3 regions of the Paenibacillus sp. FSL R5-0928 genome follow, and region 2 is predicted to be linked to each of the others. Evidence: predicted binding sites of a transcription regulator. Region 2 holds the regulator's gene; each other region holds the start of a gene.
The links. The regulator LexA, encoded in region 2, represses DNA repair genes until DNA is damaged. The targets are predictions, from matches to a motif close to CGAACATATGTTCG.
Positions count from the first base shown of each region.

Region 1: a site for LexA is predicted at 2,838-2,851, ahead of MKZ16_RS24180 (ImmA/IrrE family metallo-endopeptidase). Genes of this name have one in related genera too.
Region 3: a site for LexA is predicted at 5,676-5,689, ahead of addB (helicase-exonuclease AddAB subunit AddB). Genes of this name have one in related genera too.

Region 1 covers NZ_CP150225.1:5,339,999-5,347,326, forward strand. Annotated here, with positions in the region: gene MKZ16_RS24155 (glycosyl hydrolase) at 1-1,051, opposite strand, end outside; gene MKZ16_RS24160 (cytidine deaminase) at 1,226-1,642, opposite strand; gene MKZ16_RS24165 (NucA/NucB deoxyribonuclease domain-containing protein) at 1,749-2,180, shown strand; gene MKZ16_RS24170 (hypothetical protein) at 2,262-2,411, opposite strand; gene MKZ16_RS24175 (YjfB family protein) at 2,561-2,737, shown strand; gene MKZ16_RS24180 (ImmA/IrrE family metallo-endopeptidase) at 2,901-3,452, shown strand; gene MKZ16_RS24185 (hypothetical protein) at 3,519-3,680, shown strand; gene MKZ16_RS24190 (hypothetical protein) at 3,764-3,910, opposite strand; gene MKZ16_RS24195 (hypothetical protein) at 4,020-4,355, shown strand; gene MKZ16_RS24200 (sigma-70 family RNA polymerase sigma factor) at 4,800-5,294, shown strand; gene MKZ16_RS24205 (hypothetical protein) at 5,291-6,280, shown strand; gene MKZ16_RS24210 (hypothetical protein) at 7,151-7,328, shown strand, end outside.
Region 2 covers NZ_CP150225.1:4,002,834-4,010,161, forward strand. Annotated here, with positions in the region: gene MKZ16_RS17955 (HAD family hydrolase) at 15-800, opposite strand; gene MKZ16_RS17960 (hypothetical protein) at 835-1,356, opposite strand; gene MKZ16_RS17965 (DUF896 domain-containing protein) at 1,406-1,615, opposite strand; gene MKZ16_RS17970 (LysM peptidoglycan-binding domain-containing protein) at 1,725-2,138, opposite strand; gene lexA (transcriptional repressor LexA) at 2,390-3,016, shown strand; gene MKZ16_RS17980 (L,D-transpeptidase) at 3,194-3,532, shown strand; gene MKZ16_RS17985 (hypothetical protein) at 3,685-4,065, shown strand; gene MKZ16_RS17990 (hypothetical protein) at 4,389-4,862, shown strand; gene MKZ16_RS17995 (MBL fold metallo-hydrolase) at 4,911-5,693, opposite strand; gene MKZ16_RS18000 (cupin domain-containing protein) at 5,694-6,185, opposite strand; gene MKZ16_RS18005 (DUF5316 domain-containing protein) at 6,220-6,423, opposite strand; gene MKZ16_RS18010 (hypothetical protein) at 6,849-7,328, opposite strand, start outside.
Region 3 covers NZ_CP150225.1:5,462,061-5,469,388, forward strand. Annotated here, with positions in the region: gene addA (helicase-exonuclease AddAB subunit AddA) at 1-2,029, opposite strand, end outside; gene addB (helicase-exonuclease AddAB subunit AddB) at 2,032-5,544, opposite strand; gene MKZ16_RS24725 (class I SAM-dependent rRNA methyltransferase) at 6,297-7,328, opposite strand, start outside.

The DNA of each region.
Region 1 (7,328 bases), 1.3 Mb from region 2:
CCAGCACACTATCCCCGATAGCAGCGAAAGCGGCGGCCTCAGCAGCATACTCCTCTCGTGTGAATACCATTTTGTCGTTCATAAAAGCTTTTATCACAGCATCGGTATTCTTCTCATAGAGGAGTTTCCCCCAGGTCAGCTGATAAGACCATTTGGGCTGCGTTTTGGACAACAGTTCAGCAGACGGAAGCTCTCCATTCTCACCAATCGCAATCAGCTTGCCACGACCCAGATCCCATAAATTATCATAATGGCTAATCTTGAAATCCGCGTCATAAATGTCGAGCGCCAGCACATCTACCTTATCACTGCCCGGATAGTATTCTGCCGGCTCATCACACCACTGATTTTTTGCATTTGGACTCCAAACCCACAATAAATTATGCAGCTTATGATAATTGGTAAAACGATCGAACATAAGGTTCCACAATGCAGCGTAATTGCTCTTTTGCCCCCACCAAAACCATCCACCATTCATTTCATGATACGGCCGCCAAAGTACAGGAATCCCTGCGTCATTAAGCTTTTTCAGCGACAGGGCTATCTTATCCAGATCAGCTAACAGCGCATTATACTGGGTGGTACCTGAGGTTATATATTTATCAAAATCAGCATTGCTTAGGCTCGTATTTACATTCCCCCAAGTTGGCGCTGTCCCCGGTAATGCAGCATGATAACACATCGTTACGATCCCGCCGGCCCTAGACCAGCGTATCGCACTGTTGACGACCCAATTCCGCTGATTGTCAATTAGAGCCTGGGACTGATTATTGATTGCGCCCAGCTCGTAGCCATGAAGCGCAGCATATTGCCCACTGGTATTTTTAAGCTTCTCCATAAGCTCGTCTGCACTTTCCAAATAATCATGTTGGCCGCTTATCACACCCTTTCCCTGCAAGTAATAGAGGGTATTCAGCAATAGCTGAGCCGAGGACGACAGTCCCGAATCCGCCGGAGCCATTTGTAATCTGCGAAAAGCCATCTGCCACTGCACATCGCCCACGAACCTTGATGCTGAATCAACCATCTGACGAATAATCCGCTGCTCCATCTATTCTCACCATCCTTTTAAATCTTTTTAAGTTATAGTATGGGGACAATAGTGACATGAACTCAGCGAATGGACATGAAGTTGTAAAATAAGTTGGGACGATATAAGGAACTGCTGAATAATTTCACGGCTCAACAAAAAAAGGAGCTCAGCGGCTCCTCATTACTTTTTTTCTTATCTCGTGTACCTTAAAGGCAATAGCTCAGTGATTTCATATTTAGCTAATCGGTCATCCTCCGATACAATTATCTTGCAGTCTATTCCGTAATCCGCAATTAACTCTCGGCACATGCCGCAGGGAGAGACTACTTTAATCTCTTTTTCCTCGCTGTCTGGATCAGAATGCCTTACCGCAACAATCGTATCAAATTCCTTATAACCTTCGGATATCGCTTTGCCAATCACCATCGCTTCTGCACAGACTGTAATTCTCCCCATACTGGCTTCCACATGTACCGCTGTAAAAATCTCTCCTGTTTTAGTACGAAGCGCTGCACCCACATGATGACGCCCCCATTCATAACGTCTGGTAATTATATCTTCGGCAGCCGCAATAAGCGTCTGATCCTCAATGGTAATTATGTACTCCATATCCAGTTCCGTCCTCCTTTATTTTCCCTAATTATATTAAATCGCACTGAATTATGATATAAGATATACTATTTTAAGTGCCAAAAAAGGAGGAGCAGAATTGAAAGTGAAAAAATGGATCTCCAGTCTCATCATTGTTGCATTACTTGCTTTGGCTAGTTACTGGTTTGAACAAAACGGAGAGCCTACAGACCCCTCGTCTCCATCCAATTCGAGTGTTGTTCAGCTAACCTTCCCATCAGACCGCTATCCTGAGACCGCCAAGCATATTCAGGATGCCATTGCGAAAGGTGAATCCGCCACATGTACGATTAACCGAGAGCAGGCTGAAGAGAACCGCAAAGAGTCCTTAAAAGGGATCCCTACTAAAAAGGGATATGACCGGGATGAATGGCCAATGGCTATGTGTGAGGAAGGCGGCATTGGTGCCGACATTGAATACATAACGCCAAGCGATAACCGCGGGGCAGGAAGCTGGGTTGGCAATCAGCTGGAGGATTATGCAGACGGAACCCGGGTGGAATTTATGTTTAAATAACGATCTGTCTGACCATCCCCAGGCAACAGAATAGCCCCACCTGGCATTCGCCAGACGGGGCTACACTTCACATCAGCTAACTTAGAATAAGCAAGCTTTAGTGATGATAACCAGCAAGATGAAAAGTACCAGGATTGCTCCTGTAGAAGTCCAAGGACTACACACCGGACCTACTGATGCTGGACTTACTACCGGACCTACGTTACAACCACAACCATGTTCCATACCCATTTTCAATTCCTCCTAATGATTAATGACTACAGCACAAGATATGTAAAAAGGAGATAAGCCGTTTGGGCGAATTGGCAAACAAATGCCAATCACCTAATGAATTGAAGGCGGACAGTCGATAAACAGGATATACACAAAGGAGGTGCAATATGGATATAGCTGCATTATCAATGGCAATGAGCCAAGCATCCTTAGCTCAAAATGTTGGGATACAGGTCATGAATATTGCCAAGAATCAGGCTGAAACCCAGAGCCAAACTATGGTGGAAATGCTGGGCAAAAGCGTTGCTCCGAATTTGGGAAAAACACTTGATATTAGTGTATAATTGCTTTATGCTAAGGGTACATGAGAACGAACGTTCCTATGTATCCTTAGACTTTTTTTACTCTACATAGCCCTTCGGGCTTTTCTTTTGCGCATTTATGCGAACATACGATCCCATTAGTGATTTATTAGTGATTTTAAACGAGGTGAATAAGTTGGAGAACATGAAATCATATTATCAAATGACTGTGCTTGAGAAATGGACGGAGGATCTATACAAGCGATTAAATCTTCATCAGCCTTCCCAAATTTCAATATCGTATATTGCAGAGCGGCTTAATATCTGGGTTCATTATTTGGATGTGAGAAGCAAGAGCATTGAAGCGTCTGCAGGAATGTACAGCCTGTTTATCGACAACCGCCTTCCAGCCAATCTTCAACGGCTAGAGTTTCTTCATGAACTGTGTCATCTACTTCGCCATGGCAGCGATAATCAGACCTTGATGCCAGAGCATTTCACGCGGGCACAGGAGGACGAATCAGAGCGTTTTATCTTGTATGCGGCGATGCCTTACTCCATGATCTCCCGCATGACATTGCCTGAGCAACGGGAAGATGCCATCTCCTATCTTGCAGCAGAATTCCAAGTACCTGCCGAGCTGGCCTTACAGCGGATTGATCAGATCCAAAGACGTGTGTTCCAAGGGCAATTATTGGCCGTGATGGGAAGAAACGAAGAACGACTGACACATATTCGCAACGGATCACGGAGATAATAAGCTTAGTTGCAATAGTTCTCTGCATATTCATTTATGGTGGAATTTCTCGTGAGGGGGAACGACATGGAAGCCATTAAAGTAATTGAATTATTACTGACTCATCCGGATTATAATGTAGATGCAGTACACCCCGAAATCCCGGATTTTGTGGGCATTGAGACGATTGAGGTGGATCACGAAACGGGGACCTTCTCCATTTTATTGCAAGAACCCAAAGAAGACTAAAAGAGAATCATTATTCTTCATAAGTTAAAAGGCAGCAAATATAGTATGTCCCGGCAATTCTTCGTTCGCCTACGCCTGGATTACTATCGGTATTTGCTGCCTTTTTGTATTACACAACCCCAAATTAAAAACCATAAGATTTTCATCCCCGGCAGCCTCGGACTTGCCTGGTTTTCCAGCACCTTAATTCGCTGCTCCAGCTCCAGTATTTTCTCTTCTTCCTGCGTCATATTCTTACCTCCTTTCTTATTTGTACATTTACAAGATATCTATGAATGACATAATAGTCTCTGTATATTATCTTATACTATATACAAATTATCTATATGGAGGGAATTAATGAAGAAAAATACAAAACTAATCTTCATCGTTCTAATCCTTTTAATCTGTGGAATAACATCCTTAGCCCTCCACTCCTTCCGAAATCATATGAACAGAGAAGTCATTCATTATCTAATAGAGACGAGAAATTATAAGAAGGAAGATTTTTATAAAGTATACACCCAGATCGCCAAAGCTCCCCTCGTAAGTACCACGGTGATTTTCGCAGACGAACCCTACGCAAGATACTTTTATCGAAAAGAAAATGGAAGGATTTATCAATACAGCAGGGCTCCCGTTAAAGGTAATGATCCTAGCTATCCATATAAACATATCGAAGAGGATCTCCCGTGAAGGAGTCACTCTATTAAAAAGACGCGTTTGTCCAGCAGTCAGCACTTGGTGCTTGGGCAAATGCGTTTTTTTTGATCTCCCCTGTTCTAAATAAGTAACCATCGTTTGCGTAGACAATATTGGCGTGGTGCTTAGCAGCTATCGGACAAGTTGATCTTATGCGTAGCATAACCCTCCATTTCGAAGTGTAACGGACCCCATCGCCTTTATTGGCATGAGAAACACCTTACAAGGCCCACTTTTTAAGGAATAGCGTCACTGGGGTCCGCGAACTTGCTCAAAAGTCTATTTATATGCAAATAACGACTTCTGAGTCCATAACCCTCTGGCGATAATTTATGAATAGGCATCATCTACTCTCAAACACAAAGAAATTTTCTCAGGAACAAAATGTGACCTAATGCCGTCCTAAATGGTGTTATAGGTAAAGGGGGGCACAGTATCATGCAGCGATCCATGACCCGGCCGGGAAATCATGTGATGAAGAGTTACGAAATCTACGCAGATATGCTGTTCCGGATCGCTTTGGTCCATCTAGGCAGCCGGCAAGATGCCGAAGAAGCCACTCAGGATACCTTCATCAAGCTAATAGAAAAAGCGCCAAAGTTCAAAGATGCCGAACATCAGAAGGCATGGCTGATCCGGGTAATCACCAACCATTGTAAAACACTACTGGGCAGAGGCTGGCGCAAGCGCGAGGTTAAGCTGGAGAGCGCTGAGCCAATTGCGGCAGACAGCCCCGAGGATTGGGCTCTGCTGCAGTTAGTTATGGCGATGCCCATGAAGTATAAAACCGTAATCCATCTTTATTATTACGAGGACTATCCCATCCAGGAGATCAGCAAGATTCTGCAGATTAGCCAGTCTGCTGTGAAGATGAGACTTCAGCGGGGACGGCAACTGTTAAAACTGGAGCTGGAAGGAGTGGAACCACAGTGAAGGAAGATCAGTTTCGAACAACATATAAGAAAGCGGTGGATTCGATGAAACCAGGTGAAGAAATGAAAAAAGAATTGTTCGACAAAATGGAGCAGCGGCAGGAGCGGAAACGTCCGCGCAAGACGGTTTATATCGCGGCAAGTGTCGTGCTCGCCGCAGGAATCGGTCTGGCTGGGCCTAGTATATGGCAGCAGTTGAACAGTCAGGGCTCCCCGGGGCAGGTTGCCCAGGTAACTCCGGGTGCAAGCAATGCTGGCAATTCGGGCACAGCTACATCGGGCAGCATTGTCATTCCCAAGCTGAAACTGCCAGATAAGGAATCTGGCGTGAAGGCAGATATGATCGCCTTGGTCGTGTATAAAAATAATATTTACACACAGTCAGCGACTCGCATCGACGCTGCCGATGCTGCCGCTCTGCGCGGTGACAAGTTAGGACGCACTACAGGCGGCATCAACGAATGGAGCGGTAACGACGAATATATTGAGTTAGCCTCGAACATCGGCGAAACGGATCTCTATTCCGTGAAGGGCTATGACTCCAGCTTCCTGATTATGTCCTATTCGGAAATCAACGGCGAGGTATTCGCTGAACTGTATGAGCACACGAACGGCATCACCATAAACAGCGGCGCCGACCTATTCGGCAAGCTGAATCTTGAAGGCCGAGTTACTTCAGCTCAGTGGGAAAGCTTCAACAGCTGGAACAACGGCCTCCAGCAGCAGGCGCCAATCGCCAATGGCGAGGCGCTTGATGGCTTCCTGACAGCACTCCAAGCGGCTAAACCGCTGGCAGCAGAGCCGCTGATCGAGCAAGGCATCTACGACAGCGAAGACCGCAAGATCATCTATCTGCAGCTGGAAGACAACGCCCGAGTAGAGCTGACGCTGTTCGGTCAAGGACTTGTACGCTACGGTCAGGCACCGGTATTCTTCGAGGTCAAATCCGGGGCATTCCAGCAGCTGTGGGACAGCATGAAACTTTAGGGATGTTGGTGGATACCCAGGGCCTGCGGTTGGGACTGCGGTTGGGATCGCGATTGCGATCGGGGCTGCAACTGCGGTTGGGACTGCGGTTGAGATCGCGATTGAGATTGAGATTGCGATTGGGCCAGCGGTCGGAAGCAATTGGGTACATCGTTTCGGTCACCTTGCTCTCCATTGGAGGAATTTAGCTGACTGCTAACAAAAACGGCGCTGCTTCCAAACCATTTCATGGTTTGGAGCAGTGCCGTTTTGTGCTTTACTGTATGGTTTATGAGCTCGCATACTAGATATGCTGGTTGCAGAGGTGAAACTACTGACTGTTCCTTTATAGGCTACTTCTCATTGTAATTTCTGCAACTACATCTGCGAGGAGCATGGCACTAACGAGCTAACGAACTAACGAACTAACATCCTCCACCTCGAGCTATCGGACCCAGATGCCGCTATTTGCTGATTTTCAGCCTTTGGAGCATGGTTTCGGACCCCATGGTCGCTAATGCCTAGAAAGAGACTCAAATGCGGTACTTTTTATGCCAATAGCGACTATGGAGTCCGTTAGAATTGCAAATGTGGAGAAAAACCTCTTTAAGGGTCAGCTGGGTCCGATAGGAGCCTCATACCAAAAATGCTCCCTAATCAAACGAAGTTTGGTGTTTAGTATAAGTAAGTTTGCAGCAAGAAAAAGTGCCCCAACAGCTATTTTATCGGATACTGGATAACTCTTTCTTTTTTTCTGTCCATAACAAATCTTTCATACTCCAGAGTCCTTATGTTACTAATCCTCAGTCAAATACAATTCAAATTTCCTCACTATTAAACTATTTCACATGGTAAAATAAACCTGATTTAAATAAAAGGAGAGTACATAATATGGGATTTTTCAAAGGAGTATTACAGGGTCTTCTTACAATAATAGAAGATAGAGAATATCAGAAACTTTCGGAATCAAATACTATAAAAATCGATAATAAATTAACTTATACTCCAACAGTAAACAGACAATTCGCCATCATTGAAATTAAAGGTAATAATTATCTGCATAAAGATA
Region 2 (7,328 bases):
TAGCTCTGTATATCTTACAAGGATTGAACTAGTGGAAGAAGCTCCTCAAGGTGATTGATTTCATGATCCGGATGAATATCAAGACTAGCTGCTCTACCTTTTCTATTAATCCAGACCGTGGTCAACCCTGCTGCCAGCCCCCCACGGATATCCGTTGTAAGCTTATCGCCGACCATAACCGCTTGCTCAGGAGTTACATCAAGAAGCTCTAAAGCATGCAGGAAAATTTCCTTATCCGGTTTGCCTTTACCAAAGCTTCCGGAAATCACAATGTGATCAAAGAAAGGAATTAGCTCTGGCACACCATCTAGTTTTTCTTGTTGCAGTGCAGGACAGCCGTTCGTAAGTAGCAAAAGCTTCACTTGACCCCGTAACTGCTCCAGTACATGCATTGTTTCTTCATAGATGTATGGACGTTTTCTGCGCTCTGCAGCGAATTTAGTTGCCAAGGTCTCAGCTAGTGCTTCGTCTTCCACCCCTAAGGCTGCAAGTCCGCGACGCCAAGACTCTTTACGATATACCGGTGCAAGCTGCTCCAATTGACGGAATTCTGGCTGTTCACCTGCCGTAAAGTTCGCCCAGAGTGCTTCATATGGATTAATTCCGATCATCTTTGTAAATGGGAACGTCTCATAAGATTCATACAAGCTACTTGCTTCCTTACGAACTGCAACTTCTAGTTCTTGTGGATCAATCGTATCCCCGGCGGCTTCACAAGCAGAACGAAATGCTTCTTCGACGCTCCGATCATCCCACAGCAATGTATCATCAAGGTCAAATAGTACAGCAGAAATTGGCATTACAGGTCTCCCTCTCCCTTTAACTGGTCTAGTTCTATTCGTGAACTACTTCAATGTTGTGAGCTTTAGCAAATGCTTCTAATCGTGTACTCATCGCATTAGTATCATAGCGATTCATAAGTCTTGTGAAAATCCATTTCGTACGTTTCCCTTTGTGCTTAATGACTACAGCTCCACGCGAAAGTGTGATTTTCTCAATATCTGCAGCTGGAAGCCCGCGTTCGCGATTGAATTTAATAGTAGACAGTCTTGCTTTTTCCACCTTCAAGTACGGACGACGGAAGAACAATAGCGCTGCCAGCAAATAGTACAGTACTACTCCCAACCAATTAGCCAGCATGCCATTTCCTTTGGCCTGATCAATAGAACCAACTACCCAAAACATAGTGCCAAGTATCACTAACACTACCGGAAATGCAATGTTGCGACCTTTAAAGACTTCGGCATTCTGGGTAGGAGATTTAGAGGCATAAATCGTATCCTTGCCTTGTTTCTTTCTTTGCTTGTTGATTTGCTGTGTGTTGCGTTGAACCATTCTTTCCCAAGAACGGGCCATGTGCGTTCCCCCTAGTCATCCTGAAATATCTATGAAAAGGAACAGCGAGCTAATGTTTAAGCCCCTTGTTACCTTGTTCATGCTCATCGTTATCTACTACTTCAATAGTATTTAATTGTGCTCGGAAGTTATTGCGGATATTCCCCAGGTAAATTTCACGAAGCTTGGCGCGTTCCGCCACTTCCTCTTGATTAAGGCCTACGCTCTTCTGTTTGCGTGCCAATTCGTTAATTCGCGCGACCAACTCATCAATATTCAATACTTTCCCTCCCCCTATAAATTAATTCTAACTCTGCCATGAGAAAAAGAGCTTGTCAAGGTCTACTCCCTGCAAGCTCTACTGGTCATTCTATTATGTTCTCAGAAAATTAATAAATAGGTAAAGTAAGTATGTCTCCAGCGTTAATTTGACTACTCTTAATCCCACTTGAACGTTTAATTCCTTCTATATAAACAACTGTCTTCATATCAGCCGGTTTATTCTTAAGGGCAATACTCCATAGTGTATCTCCACGTTCAACCACAATCCGCTTCTCTTCCTTCATTATAGTCGTCGATCCTGCAAATACATTTCCCACTACTGTTAGGCCAGAAAATACTAGCACGATAATCAATATTAACTTAATAAAGAAGTCCTGACGGAACAACGAAATCATCCCTCCTAGCAAACGTTCCGTTATCTCTTTCACCTTAGCGGAATTACGGGCAACGTCATTATGTCCTAAAGATTCAACCACTGGGGCCTTATCGTAGATGCTGCGATATGTACTGTATTTTAGCATAATTATCATCCTCCAAACACTTGTTCTTACTTTCGAATTCATAATAACACGAACATGTGTTTTGTTCAATACTATTTCAGAACAATTCTTCTCTTTTTTTCGAGAGACTCAAGTGGTACATTTTATTATCATTTGTCTACCATTTTTTAACTCTAGCAGATTAATATTTATAATAGTTAGAACTTATGTTTGTGCGAACGGTAGTTCTATGTTATAATTTTCCCAAACATTACTATATGGGGTTGATTCCAATGTCAAAGATTTCAAGTCGCCAGCTGGCGATCCTGGAATTTATACGAAGCGAAGTCCGCAGCAAGGGTTATCCACCTTCCGTCCGGGAAATTGGAGAAGCTGTTGGCCTTGCTTCCAGCTCCACAGTTCACGGTCATTTGGACCGGCTTGAGAAGAAGGGACTTATTCGTCGAGATCCAACGAAGCCACGTGCAATAGAATTACTAGGCCAAGAGGATTCAGAGAATGTTCACCAATTCGCCCAGACCATCTCACGGATTCCTGTCGTAGGTAAAGTTACCGCCGGGGTACCTATCACTGCTACAGAGAATATCGAGGACTACTTCCCACTTCCTACTCACTATGTAGGTGACAACAAAGTATTTATGCTGTCAGTTATGGGTGATAGTATGGTGGATGCTGGCATTATGAATGGTGATTATGTAATTGTTCGCCAACAACAAACAGCGGACAATGGAGATATCGTTGTAGCCATGACTGAAGAAGATGAAGCAACCGTTAAGACCTTTTACAAGGAACGTGATCATATACGGCTTCAGCCGGAGAATCCAGCTTATGAGCCTCTTCGCCTTAATCGCGTAACTATTCTCGGAAGAGTCATCGGATTGTTTCGAGATATCCACTAAGTATGCACTCCTACCATAAAAGGCTGTTCCGCAAATGCGGAACAGCCTTTTTTCTGTGTATTTTGCTTTCTCAACCGCTAACGAACATTTGTTCTCGTTCGCTAAAATGGGCATTTTCTATGAATAACCGTTTAGGCGTTCTGCTCATATCCTAATTAGAAAGGAGTGTTGTGCATAATGCCAAATTACCGAATTATTGTAGATCTGACCCAAAGAATGTTATATCTTCTGGACAATGATATTGTGATTAGAGGTTTCCCTGTCGGCATTGGTAAGATGTTAACCCAATCCCCAGTGGGAGAATTCACGATTATTAACAAACAACCCAATCCAGGCGGTCCCTTTGGTGCCTTTTGGATGGGACTGTCTAAACCACACTACGGGATTCATGGAACGAATGATCCTTCCTCCATTGGGAAAAAGGTATCCCACGGCTGTATCCGGATGTACAACGAGGATGTGTTAACACTCGCAGCTATCGTCCCTATAGGAACACGAGTAACGATAAGGAATTGAATTCGCTGAGGACGTCACAGCCCCCAAATCACCATATACAGAATGGGGGTCATTACATAAGTAAGTATTTTTTCATTAGCATACTAGGAGTTTGGTGATTATATGTCGAATATTGTTAACAGGATTGCAAATTGAAAAGGATGTGTTTAGTTTTGAATAACTCAAAAATTAGAACCCTCGTCGATTTTAAAGTCGATGCACTGGGTAAGCTGTCCGGTTTACTTTTAAATGATGAACAAGCTAGTGGAAAAAAAGTGAATTTGCTCACCTCTTTTGGCAGCATTCAGGGAATCGTCTCTCCAGCCGTCTCCAACAAAGAGGATGTATTTGATTTAAAATCTTTGATGGATGATGTAATAGTAGACGAATACATATCTTATTTGGGAGCAGAACACCCTGATAAAAATTTCAGCTATAACTTTGTTGTCCTCAATGACGTTACTGTAAGACCTTATGCTAGTTATGGGACTCCGATCGAATACAAACAGCTGATTGTTTATACCGATCATATCACTGCCTTCAATTTTCTATAGGTTACATACTTACCTTAAAAAGCACCCTTGCAGCAACCCCCAATTTTGCGCCATTTGCAGAATCGGCAGGTTTCTCCGGGTGCTTTTTTTGGGCTAATTCCGAAGCCGATCCTATAATTCCACGAATTTCCCTTTTAAAAGATACTAGTGGGGATCATTCAGGCATATCTTTCAATAAGCAACAATTTGAGTCTAATGAGATAACTGGGAGGTGATTATATGCTGATTATCTTAGTGTACTTATTTGCTATTTTAGGAGTTGTTTTAATTCTAAGTGCCCCATTATAAAATTGAAAACGCTATCCACTTCATCTGATATTTCTATGCTAGTTAATGCGGCTGCATCCTTTAACATCATTTTCACCAAAACATTCATTCCCCCCAATCAATCTCACTTGATCGCACTTAACGAACCTAATAAAAAATTAGCAATAGGCACCAGAAATCCGAAGAGCAACAAAAAAGCAGTAGCAAAGCTATACTCTTTCGATAATGTAATGGGATCCGAGATTGTGGTTAACGCACTTACCCTTTCAAAAGTCTCCAAAAGACAACAAAACAGCAAAACAACTGCAACTAGTGCAGATATTAACGTCCTTAAGGAACCTGATGAAGAAGCTAATGTGATAGAAGAACTCACGCTTAAAATATATATGAACAGCAAAGAAACGCCTGTGTATTGTATTTCCTTCTTGCCGGGTTTATTGCCTATTCGACAATCCGACAACCAGTACAAGGAAGCTTACTCCCAAGTACAACAATTACATGCACTCTTCAGATCAATCGTATCTGAATAATTAAGTTGTTATCGCCACACCTCTCATTTGTTTTCAACATTGAAAGAACTAAAATTGCACACTGAACCCATCAAACTGGTGAATACCCGTACCATGTGCCACTACCTTTTGCTCACGTAACTCGCGAACTGCCTTTTTGACCTCTTGCAAAATAGATGGATCTAAACCCAGCGTATTATGAGAGCCGTATACTTGGGTAACCCCTGGAATTTCTGTAATCTTCTCTAAGGATGCCACTAAATCAGCCGGACTAGTCGAAGGGTAAAAAGCATAGATTGGCGTAACGTCATACAATAAATCACCTGTAAACAGATATCCGTTGGCATGATCAAATAGGCTGATATGACCTGGCGAATGACCTGGTGTGTGGTAAATTTCTATTTCGCGCCCACCTATGTCGAGCACATCCCCCTCTTGTAAAAGAGCCGTTGGTTTCCCTTGAAAAGGTATGTAGGTGTTAGGATCAAAGGTTTCAGGAACAGGAAGGGTGATGTCTCGACTCATATCCTTTCGAATCTGGGCAAGGGACAAGCCTTTTATTCCGTTAATCAGCCAATCCTCATCCTCTTTATGAACATAGATTGTCTCGAATTGTCCGTGACTGCCAATATGATCTGCATGCACATGTGTAGTTATGACAGCGATAGGTAAATCCGTTAACTGATCCGTTATTCTTTTTATATTATCAATACCTAATCCCGTATCAATTAACGCGGCTTGTTTTTGCCCCAAGAGTAAAAAAGAATGCACCTTTTCCCAATGTCCATATTCACTGATTGCATAGGTGGTCGGATCAATTTCCGTTACTGTAAACCAACGATCTTTAATCAATTACGCTCCCCCATTCCATTTTTCCCTTACATGCTCTTCTCCCTTATAATAATCCGCCTGTTCATCCGCTTGATAGATTTCTTGATAGGGTAAAATGTTGATTTTGCCTGAGTCTGGATATTCGCAAACATCTATTCCCTGATTCGTTCGGAGATCCAGATACCTGCATGGTGCATCCGTATGATTATAAAGCTGATGCGCCCCTTCCGGTCCCATTTCAAAAAATATTACATCCCCTTCCGTAACCTCCGTAAAACCCTCGGGTGTTCTTAACATCGCTTTTCCCGCTAAAATCACAAATATTTCTTCAGCATTTCTATGAAAATGATAAGGATAAGAATATTTATCAGGATCTAAAGATCTGATATCAAAAACTAAATGCTTGGAGCCCACCATTTCAGCTAATCTTTCACTCGTATGCCAAGCAAACTCTGGGATCGGGGACTGTTTTTGAGTAAATGAGACCGTATTTTCATTAAAAATCTTCACCATCTGCAACACTCCTCCTTCTTATATTTTGCGTTCATTACAACAAATAAAGAATCCCAGCTATAGCTAATGAAATAAGACCACCTAAAGCGGACCCATTCGCTACTTTGTTTTTAATTTTACGGTCTTGCTTAGATTCCGAATAAAAGTTACCTCTTTGTTGTGTACCTGTCGTGAAGGCTCCAACACATATACCTGAAATTATAAAAAAGCCCAATCCTATATAAATAAAAATTTGCATGAACTTACTCCTTCCCAGGAAAGAATTAGTTATCTATATATAAGATATTTTAACATTAAATCCCTCTCCTACGTGCCAAGACTTTCGGACCCAGATGACGCTATTTGCTATTTTTCAGCCTTTGGAGCATGGTTTCGGACTCCAGTGACGTTATTCCTAAGAATGAGGCTCATATTGAGTGTTTTTAATGCCAATAGCGACTATGGGGTCCTTTAGTATCCAAAATGTGGGATAAAGCTTCATATAAGGTCTGCTGGGTCCTATACCGGGCTCATACGCGAAATTTGCAACCTCAGCAAATGGAAATTGGCGTTCAAATGAAGTAAGGTACCAAAAAGAAGAAGAAGTGTGCCAACAACCATTTTTTGATTATGGTTATGGCACACTTCTTCTACTCCATACAACCCCTTCGGTTCTGTTTACACTTAATTCCTTTCAAGTTCAAGTGTTGCCAGTGAAACCATCACCCAAGGTGCAAAGTTATTCGACGAATCACCCTTAGGATTGTGTATCCGAAAAAGAAAAGCTTCCCCCGCCTGATTTTTCCAGACCATATAATCTTCTATCCCCTTATCACTGGTAGCCTGCAGATATAATTCTGCAAAACCTAGAGGATGTTCAATTAGTTCCCCGCTATGGTCGTTTGCTTTACCAATTGCAGAAAGCTCGGTTTGTCCCTGTTTCTTCAAAGCTGTGAGATCGTAACCGGCAGGCAAGTGTTCAATTTCGGCATAATAGGTTGGATCCTCAGTTAATGATAAACGACCAGACTGTGAGTCTAGTGTGAAACCCTGAAAAACATACAGGGAATATCCATCACCTTGCCCAAGTGTACCTTCTTGCCCTGAGACCCCTCCTTCCTGTTCACCAAATGCTTTGGTCTTTGGTCGATCGGATGCTAGAGG
Region 3 (7,328 bases), 1.5 Mb from region 2:
CAACTATTTTTAAGAGGGAAAGTGCAATTTCCACTTCTGTAGCTTCAAAATAACCTTTATTCAGATCACCATAAGCAGGGATTCCTTCCATCCGAAGCTCTTCGATGATTAGAGGGGTCCAGATTCTTGCCGAGCGAAGCAGGATCACGATATCACCGTAAATAACCGGGCGCATAATCTTGAGTCCTTTATCGTAGATAAGCAGTGGCGATCCACCGGTCATCCCCGTCATTTGTGAAATACGCCGGGCAATTGCCCGCGCTTCCAGCTGCGCCGTCTCGCTCTCAATGGCTTCACTCTCCTGAAGTGGCGCCTCACCGTCTTCAGAGGTCTCTTCTGACTTCCCTGCTGCCGAACCACGATCAATCAATAATAACTCCGGTGCAAAAAAGATATCAGGCCCCTTCTCTGCTGCACCTGGGAAATTCGCTCCGTAAACAAGCTCAGCGCGTTCATCATAATTAATCTCCGCTACCGTCTCATTCATAATCTGCCGGAAGATCATATTGACGGCATTTACAACCTCCATGCGACTGCGAAAATTACGGGCCAGATCGATGACCGAACCGCTAGATGATTCATTAGTAATTTCAGATAGATCATCGATTTGGTGTGAGCCAAAGCTGCGGTATTTATCCAGGAATAGCCCCGGCTCCGCCAGACGGAATCGATAGATACTTTGCTTCATATCTCCGACCATAAACCGGTTACCGGGTGTTTCACGGGATATTAGCCGCACAATCTCCTCTTGCACACTATTCGTATCCTGATACTCATCCAGCAGAACCTCATCGAATTGAGCACGGTATTCCATAGCTGCATCAGAAGGCAGGGAATGACCGGGCGTAGAGTCCGGATGGCGTAGAATTTGCAGACAATAATGCTCCAAATCACTGAAGTCGACTAGACCTCTTCCTGCTTTTTCAATTCTATAACGTTCACCGAATGCTATCACTGTCTCTGCAAGCTCTGCCATCAGTGGAGCCGCTTCGTTCAGCTCTTTCAAAAAAACCTCAGGCGGACGGCCAAACAATGCTTTCTGAAGATCTAAAATACTCTTCTTCACACTGTCGCGCAGTTCCTTCACCATCTCCTGCAGTCCAGGATCTGTCGAATCCTTCTTACAAGCCTTTAATTTCCCAAAATATACTTCCATGAAAATATCATATAATTCTGCCCAAGGTCGTTCGTTTACGGCATCCTGCAGTGCATTTACCATCTCAAGATCAGCGGTTAAATTCTCAGCATAGGGTGCCGGACCGCCCGGCTGCAGTGCAATCTCCCGGCCTTGAATCAGCTGACTGGCTGCGCCCGCAAGTGTCAGCTTCGCTTCTTCAAGAATGCTCAGCACCCATGGCGTTCCACCCAGACTTTCGGTGTCTGGCAATGAGAAATCAGCTGCAGTATCACGGAGCCATTGCGCAGGCCAAGGATGGCTGCGGGCATAATCATGCAATCGCTGTATGAGCGCATGCACTGCATCATCACTGCGTTCACCACTGAACCAATCAGCGAGCTGCACAAATATACTATCCTCGCCATCCGCACCTGCTTCACCGTACTTTTCCTCCAGCAACTCTTCGAGCAGCTCCTGCCGCATCATCTCCGCTTCATGCTCATTTAATATGCGAAAACCCGGATCAATCGGAATCATTTGATAATAACGCCGGATCACTTCCAGACAGAAGGAGTGCAACGTTGTAATCGAAGCTTTGCCCAGCAGGGATAGCTGACGGCGCAAATGGTCGTTCTCCCCATTCTCCTCCAGCTCCCGATCAAGGGCTTCCCTGATCCGCTGCCGCATTTCGGCAGCCGCAGCTTTGGTAAACGTAGCTACTAATAGCCTGTCTACACTGAGGCCGTTCTCTTCCTTACTGATTTTTCGAATAATCCGTTCTACCAGCACCGCCGTCTTACCGGAACCTGCTGCCGCAGCAACGAGGATGTCATCACCGCTCTCCGCAATGGCGCGCCACTGGTCATCACTCCATATACTTCCTTCCGGTTTCGCTTCTATTTCAACCTTCATACTCAAGGTGTAGTTCCTCCTTTGCGGGACAGCAGATCCCATATAACGTCCTTCCCTGGCTTACCCAGATTGTTATAGCTGTTGCCTTCCACAGCTTCATCGAACTGGCAGACAGGTCTAAAGGAACAGAATGTGCAGGCGGTCTCCTGCCCAATTCGGTACGGCTCAATCGCCACATCACCTTCTGTAATCCGTGTCCCGATATCCGAGATTGTCCCTCTAACGGAGGATAATAGATGACCCCACTGCTCTGGTGTAGCTACTGAAGCACTGCTATAAAAGCTGCCGTCAGCTTTTACTGCTACAGGCACGATAGAAGAATACCCTTTGTCTAAAGTGGTATCCATCAGGGAGACAACCTCACGATCTGCTGTAAGCAGTCCTTTCATCTTGAAGCGTTTCAACAGCTCTTGCTCAGCCTGTTCCTTGTTCATCCCATTGGATGAGGTCAACAACGGATCATGCACATGGAAATAAAGTGTGCCGGCTGGAAGTGCCGGCTGCCCCAGCCATTGCTCCGAATATGTTAGCAGCACATCCAAATAAGTCAGCATTTGCAGCGATAATCCATAATACACCTCATGCAGCTTGAGATCCTTTTGGCTCGATTTATAATCAATTACCCGCAGAAGAATTCCGTTCTCTCCACGGGCCATATCTACACGGTCAATCCGGCCAACAACCTCCATCACGCAGCCATTTGGCAGCGTAATCCTTAAAGGCGGCAACTCCTTATCCGGTCCAAAGTCCAGCTCCAGCCCTACTGGCTCAAAGCTGCCCCGGCGGGCATGCTCGCCCAGAATCACAGAAGCACGTCCAACAATATTCTTAAGTTTACGGGAGATGTACCCGTAACGTTTGGAGCTCATTAGGATTTCACCCTGCAACATCGGAGATAGCCGCTCTACTGTCTCACTGGCCTCACGCCGACATTCATCCGGAGACAAGCTGCCCCAGCCCCGTCCCTCTTGTTTCAGTCTTATCGCCATATCACTTAACGCAGCATGGAACAGCTGTCCAATATCAGGTGCTTGCAGCTTATATAGCTGACGCTCCTTCAGTCTTAGTCCGTAGGACGCAAAATGGGAAAATGAGCACGCAACAAATTTCTCCATCCGGGACACACTGCCCCGCAGTGTTGAGCCACCATACAATCTGAGGCTTGTGCCACGCTTTAGCTTCGTTCCCTCATTACGATAGAACAGTGAGCTTAGCAAACGTTCCAGTTGAAATTTACGATCTTCGTTCTTAGTAAACCAGTTATACACATCCCACCATAGCTCCGGAATTTCTGTCCCCTGGCGCCACTGCCGCAGCTGCATAATCAATGCGCGAAGACTCTGTTCTGGTTGACCAATGAAACCGAGATGAATAGAATTTCCGACTTCTGCCGGTAGTCCCGCAGGGGGAAGTGCTGACAAGCTATGCTCTTGAACCCTTGGGAACATTCTATGCAAATGCCGGATAACCTCAGAGGGAAGGAGAGCTTTGCCCTCATCATCTGCTGTAGCGTAGCTAATCCAGAGCTTTCGGCTTCCTGTCGTTAGCGCATTATAGATCAGAAACCGCTCGTCCAGCAGTTTACGAGAAGCGCCGGGAGCAAGCTCCATTCCAGCATTCTCTAGTACGGAGCGTTCACCTTCCGAGAGAATTCCATCTTCCTTAAACTGCGCAGGCACAACACCTTCATTAAATCCAAGCAAAAAAGCGTATTTAACCCCCGTTGGGCGAGTCCGATCCATATTGCCGACCAATACTTGATCCAGTGCGGGCGGAACTAGTCCCATTTTAAGCTCAGCAAGTCCTGTCTCTAGAACTCCGGTGAACACTTCAAACTCAAGTCTTTCATTGCCCATCATTTCTACTATCTGATCTAGCAGATCAAGTACCGCACCCCACAACTGGCTATGTTCCCTAGCCTTCTCGGGTTGGCCCTTCTCCATAGACTTAACACTGAGTTTCTCCAGCTTTCGTGCAACATCCGTCTCTTCAAGCAGCTTGTACATTGCCGTACATAGTTCAAGGCCGCTACGGCTTTTCTGGATTCGTTTCTCAAAAGCAAATAATGGTCCTGTTATACTAGCACGGCATCGTTCCATAGTAGCAAGCAGTTCATCATCCATCTGTCTGCCGCCTTCCAGCGACAAGCTAGGAATACCTTTCCATGAGCGGCCATCCGTCCAGCGATACCCTTGAATCCCACAAGCCAGCACATAGTTTTCTAAAGCATCCATATCCTCACGTGTAATACTACCGTCTAGCGGAAGCAAAAGCTCCGTCTTTACGCAACGGAATACATCCTCGTAACGCCAGCGACGACGCACTACATCCAGCGCGGAACGTATAAATTCCACTAGCGGATGATGCAGCTCATTTACCTTCTGGTCCAGAAAAAATGGCACTCCGTAATCTTGGAACAACGGTTGGATCAGCTGCTCGTAATCGCCAATATTGCGCATCAATACAGCCATTTCGCCATATTTTGCACCTTCATCACGCGCCAGTCTAGTCATTTCGCGCAGTGCTCCCTCAACCTCTGCTCTGTGCGAAACTGCGGCGCCTATGGATATAGCCTCTCTTGCCAGTTCATCCGCACCTATCCAGGCCTTCCGGCGATCATATCCCCGTTCAAGGTGAGCAAGTACTGGACTTTCTTCAAAACGCGGAAGAACCGTTGGCTCCAGCAGCTCGTCCCACACATCAATGCCCAGCTCTTCAGCTATTCCACGCAGTTTAATGTAAGTAACCGCAGTGGGGTGAAACAATTCAAGCTCATTCAACTGATCTCCATATGGGTAAGGACGATCAATTGTAAGCGAAACGGTCAGCTTCGAAGCTTGCTGCATCAATTCTCGAAGCACTACGAATTCCTGCGGAGTAAATCCATGGAATCCATCTACCCAAATCTCCGCCCCGCGAATGTAGGAGGAATCAGGAATATGCTCAGCCAGTTCTGCTAAACGATCCTCTTCATCGATATAGAGACGTGACATTTCCTTCTCTAAATCGCTGAATACCAGCTGCAAATCATCCAGCTTACCCTCAAGAATAGGACTTCTTGCAATAGCTCCTCGCATAGCGGACAACTGCTCTTCTAAATCAGTGGAACCCAAACAGCAACGCTTCATCTCCGTGTGCAGTTGGTTCAGACGTTCCACAAAACCCGGTCTGTCTGCTGAGGCACCGAACAATTTCAGTTCCTCTTTGCGACGACTGATGATTTTGTAAATTAACATTTTCTTACCTTCATCACTGATTGGCAGACTTGCACTGCCACCAGTTTCCTGCTTCACACGATAGGCAAGCCGCGAAAAACTCAGTGTCTGCGCCCGAAGGCTTCCCTTCACATTCCCTACGGTCAAAAGCCCCCGTTCTGCTCCAAAAGAACCTTGCTCTGGCACAAGAATAATAATCGGCGCACCAAGCGGTTCCTTCTCTAAGGAAGAAGAGATAGATTCCCATATTTTTGTTGTCTTGCCACTGCCCGAGCGGCCTAGTAAAAAGGTTACCGACATAAATGATAGACTCCTTCCGTAACGGAGAAAATATATAAATTACAAGGTGAAATATCCACCTATTGATTACACTCCAATTAAAAAAGTTCAGTGATTCCTCGTCCCTTCAGTATATCATAACCACACTAATCGGAACATGTGTTTGCTAGTATTTTCTAATGTTTTACAAAGGATAACAGCTACGAGTACAAATAAAAAAAAGCAAACCTCCGGATTTTGGCGGCTTGCTTTTTAGAGTGTTTAGTTTGTTTTTAATGCCAGATGTGCAACGTTAGATTAGAGCTGCCAATGTCGGAGCATAGGGTCAATGTTAGACTGTTCGGTGTTCAGCGTTCAGCATCCAGCGTTCGGCATTCAGCGTCCAGCGTCCAGCGTCCAGCGTCCAGCGTCCAGCGTTCGGCATTCGGCATTCGGCATTCGGTATTCTGCGTTCAAATTGCACATTTTCGGCTAGGCTTGTTTCATTAATTACTTACAGACCCAGGAGCCGTTATTCGTGGATTCAGTGCTGTTTTGGCAACTTTTCGGACCCCATTGACGCTATTCTTCGAAAATGTGTTGCATTACGGGTGTTTTAAGAGCAATAGCGCCTTTGGGGTCCGTAAGAATTCAATAATAGGCTGTTTACGCTAAATAGAGTCATCTGAGTCCGTTGGCAACTACTTGCCTTACAGTCGACTCACGGCCACCCTACGTCCAGCCCTTTTATCCTATTTGTTACTTGGCAATGTAAACCTTTTTGACCTTCAGGCTTATTTTTTACTCCGCACTTCAAAAATCGCAAACTTCAGATAGTGTCCTTCATTAACGCCAAGTATTTGTGGGTGGTCTTTGCCTGCGGCCCGCCATTCCACAAGTCTCAACACCTTGCCAGCATCTTTAGCTGCATCGGCAATCGTTTCGAGGAACAGATCTGGCTGCATATGGTAAGAACAGCTTGCGGTAACCAAATAGCCGCCTTCGTTCACCAGCTTCATCCCGTGCAGATTGATATCCTTGTAACCACGGCAAGCGCCAGCTACTGCACTTTTGGTTTTGGCAAACGCCGGAGGGTCCAGGATGACTACATCCCAAGTTCTTCCTCCACCTGCCGTCATCGGCTTGGATGTGTCGGTTTTGGCTGTTTTGCCTCCGGATTTAGGATTTGCAGCAGTTGCTGCCGTCTCTGTTCCACTTGCAACTGTCGCCCGTTCAGAACGTTCCTCTAGTCCTTTAACCTGATTCCGTAAATATGCAAAAGCATCATCCACTACGAATTCAACACGATCGCTAAAGCCGTTCAGCTCCACATTCACTTTGGCACTCTCAATGGCATGCGCTGAAACATCGAGGCAGGTTACTTTTTTCGCGCCATACTTGCAGGCATGCAGCGTGAAGCTGCCCGTATGTGAGAAGCATTCCAGCACTGTCGCACCGTCCCAATAAGGGAACGTTACATGTTTACCGCTCTTATTAACTGGCAAGGTCTGTAGCGAACCCTCCTCAGTTTCGATTTCCTGCAGCGTAATGCCGCTTCGTCCCCCCCAGCCTTTCATGAGCGGAGCAATAGAAGCTCTATTCTCACGTTGGTCAAAGAAGTAGCCAGTCTTCTGGCCTTCTTCAATATCAACGACCAGCTTCAGGCCATTCTCACTCACAGTTACATGCCGTGGACACCCCCCATACAGCAAACCCGTTGTCTGCTCCATACCTTCAAGCTCGCGCACACTAACATCACTGCGCTCATAGATTCCGCGCGGTGCCATAACCTGCACCAATGCTTCGACGATTTCTGCACGCCGCTT